2 linked regions of the Desulfovibrio desulfuricans genome follow. The protein of the gene in region 1 interacts with the protein of each later gene in a pairwise test. Links are inferred from orthologs where the notes say so. Each region holds a gene or a part of one and is shown in the gene's direction. Other genes may lie near its edges. The genes, in order: NE637_RS05520 and def.

Region 1 (3,266 bases):
CGCCGAAAATTCCAATACGCCGCGGCACGCCGCCGAGTTCTGGATGATTGAGCCGGAAATGGCCTTTGCCGACCTGCAAGACCTCATGGAACTGGGCGAAAGCCTTACCCGGCACGTGATCGAACACGCCCTCGCCCACTGCGAATCCGACCTCAAGCTCTTTGACAGCTTTGTGGACAAGGGCCTCATTGAACGCCTCAAGGGCATGGTGGCTGCGCCCTTTGCCCGCGTTTCGTACACGGAAGCCGTGGAAATCCTGCAAAAATGCGGCAAGGAATTTGCCTTTCCTGTTTCATTCGGCACGGACCTTCAAACCGAGCACGAACGCTATCTGGCGGAAGAGCATTTTAAAAAGCCTGTGGCTGTGTATGATTACCCCAAGGAAATCAAAGCCTTCTACATGCGTCAGAATGACGATGGCAAAACCGTTGCCGCCATGGACATGCTGGTGCCGCGCATCGGCGAACTCATCGGCGGCTCGCAACGCGAGGAACGCCTTGACCGCCTGACCGCCCGCATTCAGGAGCTTGGCCAGAATCCGGAAGATTACTGGTGGTACATGGATCTGCGCCGTTTCGGCACAGCGCCCCATGCCGGTTTTGGCCTTGGCTTCGAGCGTCTGCTCATGATGCTGACCGGCATCACCAATATTCGCGACGTCATTGCCTTCCCCCGTACTCCGGGAAATCTTGAATTCTAGAACGATTCCGATAGGATACCTTTTGGCCAGCCTGTTGCGAAAGCGGCGGGCTGGCTTTTTTCAACCCGCCTGTACGCGAACCGCAAAAAACGCAAAAAAGCCCGAGGCAGCGCCGTAGCTGGGCCGCCATGCCCTTCACATTTGCCTTTTTGCCGGGTATAGTACGCGCTCACCTTTTTGGAGGCATCGAGCCGCCGCCCATCGCCCAAGGAGAGCGAAATACCATGAGCAAGAAGCTGACTGTAGCCGTTGTAGGCGCCACAGGCGCCGTAGGCCGTGAAATGCTCAAGACCCTGCACGAAAGGGACTTTCCCGCCACTGAAATACGCGCCTTTGCGTCCGCCCGTTCTGCGGGCACCAAGGTGCCGTATGGCGACAAAGAGCTGACCGTGCAAGAGCTTAAAGAAGATGTCTTTGAGGGCATTGATTTGGCCATTTTTTCCGCCGGCGGCAGCACTTCGCAAAAATTTGCCCCGCATGCGGCCAAGGCTGGCTGCGTGGTGGTGGACAATTCCGCTGCATGGCGCATGGACGACCGCTGCCCCCTGGTGGTGCCGGAAGTCAACGCCCACGCCCTTGAGGGCCACAACGGCATCATTGCCAACCCCAACTGCTCCACCATCCAGATGCTGGTGGTGCTCAAGCCCCTGCACGACGCCGTCAAAATCAAGCGCGTTGTGGTTTCCACCTATCAGGCGGTTTCCGGCACCGGGCAGAAGGGCATTGAAGAACTGGAACGCCAGGTGCGCGACCTCTTCAATGGCCGCGACCCGGAATGCAATACCTATCCCTACCGCATTGCCTTCAACGCACTGCCGCACATCGATGTCTTTCTTGATAACGACTACACCAAGGAAGAAATGAAGATGGTTCATGAAACCGTCAAAATATTTGAAGATCCTTCGGTCAAGGTTACGGCCACCTGTGTGCGCGTGCCGGTGTTCTACTGCCACGCCGAATCGGTGAACATTGAAACCGAAAAGAAACTCACAGCCAAGGATGCCCGCGTCATGCTTTCGCAGGCTCCCGGCGTGCGCGTGGTCGATAATCCCCGCGAACTCATGTACCCCATGCCCTCCTACTGCGTGGGCGAGGATGAAACCTACGTGGGGCGCATCCGCGAGGACGAAACCATTGAAAACGGCCTGAACCTCTGGATTGTGGCCGACAACGTGCGTAAGGGCGCAGCCCTCAACGCCGTGCAGATCGGCGAAGAACTGATCAAGCGCGATCTGCTGCGCGTGACCGACAAAAACGTGTTCCTGAAGTAATTGCCTACGGGCGCGCGGGTCTCGTTGATCTGCGCGCCCGTGCGCTTTGGAGGCCTTTGCGGTGCAAGCTGTAGACGCTGAAACATATCTCAAGGCCCTGCTTTCCGCGCCCCGGCCAGGGTCGGAGCAGGTTCTCGCTTTTTATGACCACCGGGTGGGGCATATCTGCACCGACCCGCGTCTTCTGCTGCTGCCCCTTGATGACCATATCTGCCATCGCGGCGACGGCCTTTTTGAAAGCATCAGTTTTCGTCAACGCACAATTTTTGGGCTGGATGCGCATCTGGCCCGGCTGGTGGACGGCGCTGCGGCCCTTTCCATCACGCCGCCCTGCACATGGGAAGCCCTGCGCCAGCACATACTTGATGTGGCCCTTGCCGCAGGCGTGGACAATGGCGACTTGCGCGTTTTTCTGAGCCGAGGCCCCGGCGGATTCGGCATTTCACCCGCCGAATGCCCCCAGGCTGGCCTGTACATTGTGGCCCTCAAAAAGGCCCTGCCCACGGCGGCCTTCTATGAAAAAGGCCTCACAGCCTTTGCCAGCGCCATCCCGCCCAAGCAGAAATATCTGGCCCGCATCAAGAATACCAACTATCTGCCCAATGTGTTCATGGCCATGGAAGCCCGCCAGAAGGGCATGGACGTGGCCGTGACCTTTGACGAAAACGGCATCATGGGCGAGGCGGCCGTGGCCAACGTGGGCCTTGTGGACGCGCAGGGCCGCCTGCTCTGCCCTGAAATCAGGCGCATTCTGCCGGGCACCACCCTGCTGGCCGCCATGGAAGTTGCCGCAGAGCGCATGCCTGTCGTGCAGATGCCCATTCCCCGCGCAGCCATAGACAGCGCCAGTGAAATGCTGCTGTTCACCAGCTCCACCCTTTGCGTGGGCATCACCCATTTTGACGGCAAGCCCGTGGGTCATGGCGCGCATGCTGGCAAGCCCGGCCCTGTGGCCCTGTGGCTCAAGGATGTTCTTTTGGACTATATGCTGAAAAAAGGCGCGCCCCTCTGATGCGTGTTCTGCTTATTGCCCTGCAACAGACCACTGACGGCCCCGCCTCACCCGAAGAGCAGCGCCACTGGACAGAAATGGGCGCGCCCATACGCCTTGCCCGGCTGGAAGAAGACCACGCGCTGGCCCTGGCCTGCGCCATGCGAGACGGCGGCAGGCTGGCCCCCATGCTGCTGTGCCAGAAAAATTCGCGCCTGCACCGCCGCGCCGCCGCGCTGAACCTGCCCATACTCACGGCAGGCGGACCAATGGATTTCATGCGTCTGTGGCTCTGGCAGCGCAA
Region 2 (3,154 bases), on another replicon or contig:
AAGAACAGGTCATGGGCATCGCAGAAGGCCTCATGGCCCGCGTGTTCAAGGACGTGATGGGCAAGGATCTGACTCTTCCCTTCCCTCGCATGCCCTGGGACGAAGCCATGGCCCGTTATGGCGTGGACAAGCCCGACACCCGTTTTGGCCTTGAGCTTGTGGATATCACGAATATTGTGCGTGGCTCCGGCTTCAAGCTTTTTGCCACTGCGCAGCTGGTCAAGGGTATGAAGGTTCCTGGCGGCGAATCCATGACCCGCAAGGAAATTGATGCCTTTACCGAATTTGTCAAAATCTATGGCGCTCAGGGTCTGGCCTGGATCAAGATCAAGGCCGACGAATGGCAGTCGCCCATCGCCAAGTTCCTTTCGGACGAAGAACGCAAGGGCATTGCAGAAGCGCTTGATCTTCAGGTCGGCGACATTGTCTTTTTCCAGGCGGGCGAGGCTTCCATGGTCAACGCCGCCCTTGGCAACCTGCGTGTGCATCTTGCCAACCACTTGAAGCTGATTCCTGAAAACAGCTTCAACTTCCTGTGGGTTACGGACTTTCCGCTGTACGAATACGACGAGGAAGCCAAGCGTTATGTGGCCTGCCACCATCCCTTCACCTCGCCTGCGCCCGGCCATATGGAACTGATGGTTACTGACCCGGCCAAGGCGCGCGCCCGCGCCTATGATATGGTGCTCAATGGCTGCGAAGTGGGCGGCGGTTCCATCCGCATCCACTCCGGTGAAGTGCAGCGCCGTATGTTTGAAGCTCTTGGCTTTACGCCAGAGCAGGCCGAAGAGCAGTTCGGTTTCCTCATTCAGGCGCTTGATCTTGGTGCGCCGCCGCATGGCGGTTTGGCTTTTGGCCTTGACCGGCTGGTTATGCTGCTTTCTGGTTCGTCCAGCATCCGTGATGTCATTGCCTTCCCCAAGACGCAGAAGGCAACCTGCCTCATGACCAACGCGCCTTCCCCGGTGTCTTCGCGTCAGTTGCGGGATCTCGGTCTGCGCTTGCGTGAAGTGCCCGGCGCAGAGCAGAAAAAGGACGGCGCTACAGCCGACAAAGCGTAGGAGGCAGACGTCTGCATGATTCTTGATATTGTCACCTATCCTGACCCCAGGCTCAAAGAGGTTTGTGAACCTGTTGCCGAGGTGACGGACGACATTCGCCAGCTTGCTGCCGACATGCTTGAAACCATGTACGCTGCCCCTGGTGTTGGCCTTGCTGCGCCGCAGGTCGGGCGCAATATCCGTATGCTTGTGATGGATCCGGCCATGAAGGACGAGGAAAAGCAGCCCAGGGTGCTGATTAACCCTGTGTTGACCCTCTCCGGCGAGGAAGTTCTGAGCGAACAGGAGGGCTGCCTTTCTGTTCCCATGAACTACAGGGCCGACGTTAAGCGCATGAGCAACGTGCACCTGCATGCAACGGATCTGGACGGCAATATCATTGATGAAGATCTGGAAGAATTCCCGGCCATCATTATCCAGCATGAATATGACCATCTGGACGGCATACTGTTTATCGACAAGATCAGCCGCCTGCGCCGCACCCTGTACGACAGCAAGGTGAAAAAATGGCTCAAACGAAAAAGTGCCGTATAGTCTTTATGGGAACGCCCGAGTTTGCCGCCGCCAGCCTGAAAAGGCTGGCGGCCTGGCCTCGTGGCGAAATAGTGGCGGTATACACCCAGCCGGACAGACCAGCAGGGCGCGGCCACAAACTTGCTGAATCTCCTGTAAAAAAGCTCGCCTTGCAACTTGGCCTGCCCGTCATGCAGCCTGCCAGCCTGAAGGGTGCAGAAGCCCAGGCGGAGCTGGCGGCTTTCAAACCAGACCTGCTGGCTGTGGCGGCCTATGGCCTCATTTTGCCGGACGCTGTCCTTGCCATGCCCACGCTTGATACCATCAACGTGCATGCTTCGCTTTTGCCTGGCCTGCGTGGTGCTGCCCCTATTCAGCGGGCAGTGATGGAAGGCTGGCATCCTGACGCCCGAGCTGGCATTTCCATTATGCGCATTGTGCGCAAGCTCGATGCGGGGCCGGTTTTCGCCACCGATGGCCTGCCCATCGGTGAGCATACGGCCGGTTCCCTGCACGATGCCCTTGCAGGAATTGGCGCAGAACTGCTTGTGCGCGTTTTTGATGATATTCTTGATGGCAAGGCACAGGCTGTGGATCAGGACGATGCTCTCGCCACCTACGCTCCTAAAATTTCCAAGGAAGACGGCTTTATCGACTGGTCGCTTCCTGTCGTGCAGGTACATGCGCGGGTGCGGGGTGTTACCCCGTGGCCAGGTGCGCGTGCTGTGCTTGAAACTGTTGATTCCGATGGCAAGCAACGCGACCCCCTTTCGCTCATTCTTGCTCCTGGCAGGGTGGGGCAATCTGCACAAGGCCATGTTCCGGGTACATTGCGGATCGATGCTGAGGGGTTGAGCATTGCCTGCGCTGATTGCTGGTATGTGCTGTCTACGGTCAAGCCTCAAGGGAAAAAAGAGATGTCCGTGCGTGATCTGCTCAACGGAGTGTTGCGCGGGTTGCCAAGGGGTGTTTGCGGTCTGGCAAGAGCTCCTGAACCAGGGGAGTAATGTCTTTTTTCCGCAATGGGTATTTTTAATGAGGCTCTTTTGAGCCTCGTTTTTTCTTTTTTTGACCTATGCATCATGTTGCGTGCTTGCGCTTTTCATAAGGGCAGTTTTGTGCGATTTTTAGGCTCAAGGCTATTTTTTGCTTCTGACTCATCAAACCGAGGTCACATGTTTCGTAAGTCGCCCTTTTCTTTGCCGCCAGAGCAGTATGGTGGTGCGCGAAAGCGCGTTTTTATCGGGCTCATGCTGGCCTCGTGCCTTCTGCTGTGCCTCGGGGTTGCGTTTTTTCTTATTTTGCCGTGGGTTGGTTTTTTTTCTACGCAACACTGGCTGCCTACGCTGAGCATGGGTTTTGGTTTTGTTGTTATCATCGCCTTGTTATGGCTCTGCATTATTCTTATATTTCATATTTATACGGGTAAATCTCTTCCTGGTGTAGACAGTGTGCGGCATGTCACCATCCGTCTGTTTTTTCCACTTATGGAATTGCTTGCAAAGGCAGTTGGTATTGACAGAGGAAGAGTGCGGCGCAGCTTTATCAAGGTGAACAACGAACTGGTGCTTGCCAGTGGC

The links.
Region 2: the proteins of NE637_RS05520 (region 1) and def interact in binary tests that used the Escherichia coli proteins (3 or more experiments, as listed by UniProt). The link is inferred for Desulfovibrio desulfuricans from one-to-one orthologs.

Annotation. Positions count from the first base shown.
Region 1 is NZ_JANFYZ010000003.1:278,017-281,282, forward strand. Bases 1-2,947 are described here. They hold NE637_RS05520 (aspartate-semialdehyde dehydrogenase), read left to right. Parts: upstream 1-924; coding sequence 925-1,971; downstream 1,972-2,947. Other genes in these bases: asnS (asparagine--tRNA ligase), read left to right, coding at 1-700; NE637_RS05525 (aminotransferase class IV), read left to right, coding at 2,033-2,947. Also shown: more of NE637_RS05525, read left to right, coding at 2,948-2,983; NE637_RS05530 (glycosyltransferase), read left to right, coding at 2,983-3,266.
Region 2 is NZ_JANFYZ010000004.1:332,582-335,735, forward strand. Bases 1-2,835 are described here. They hold def (peptide deformylase), read left to right. Parts: upstream 1-1,076; coding sequence 1,077-1,595; downstream 1,596-2,835. Other genes in these bases: aspS (aspartate--tRNA ligase), read left to right, coding at 1-1,061; fmt (methionyl-tRNA formyltransferase), read left to right, coding at 1,568-2,581; NE637_RS07285 (DUF116 domain-containing protein), read left to right, coding at 2,750-2,835. Also shown: more of NE637_RS07285, read left to right, coding at 2,836-3,154. UniProt on the Escherichia coli protein: Removes the formyl group from the N-terminal Met of newly synthesized proteins. Requires at least a dipeptide for an efficient rate of reaction. N-terminal L-methionine is a prerequisite for activity but the enzyme has broad specificity at other positions.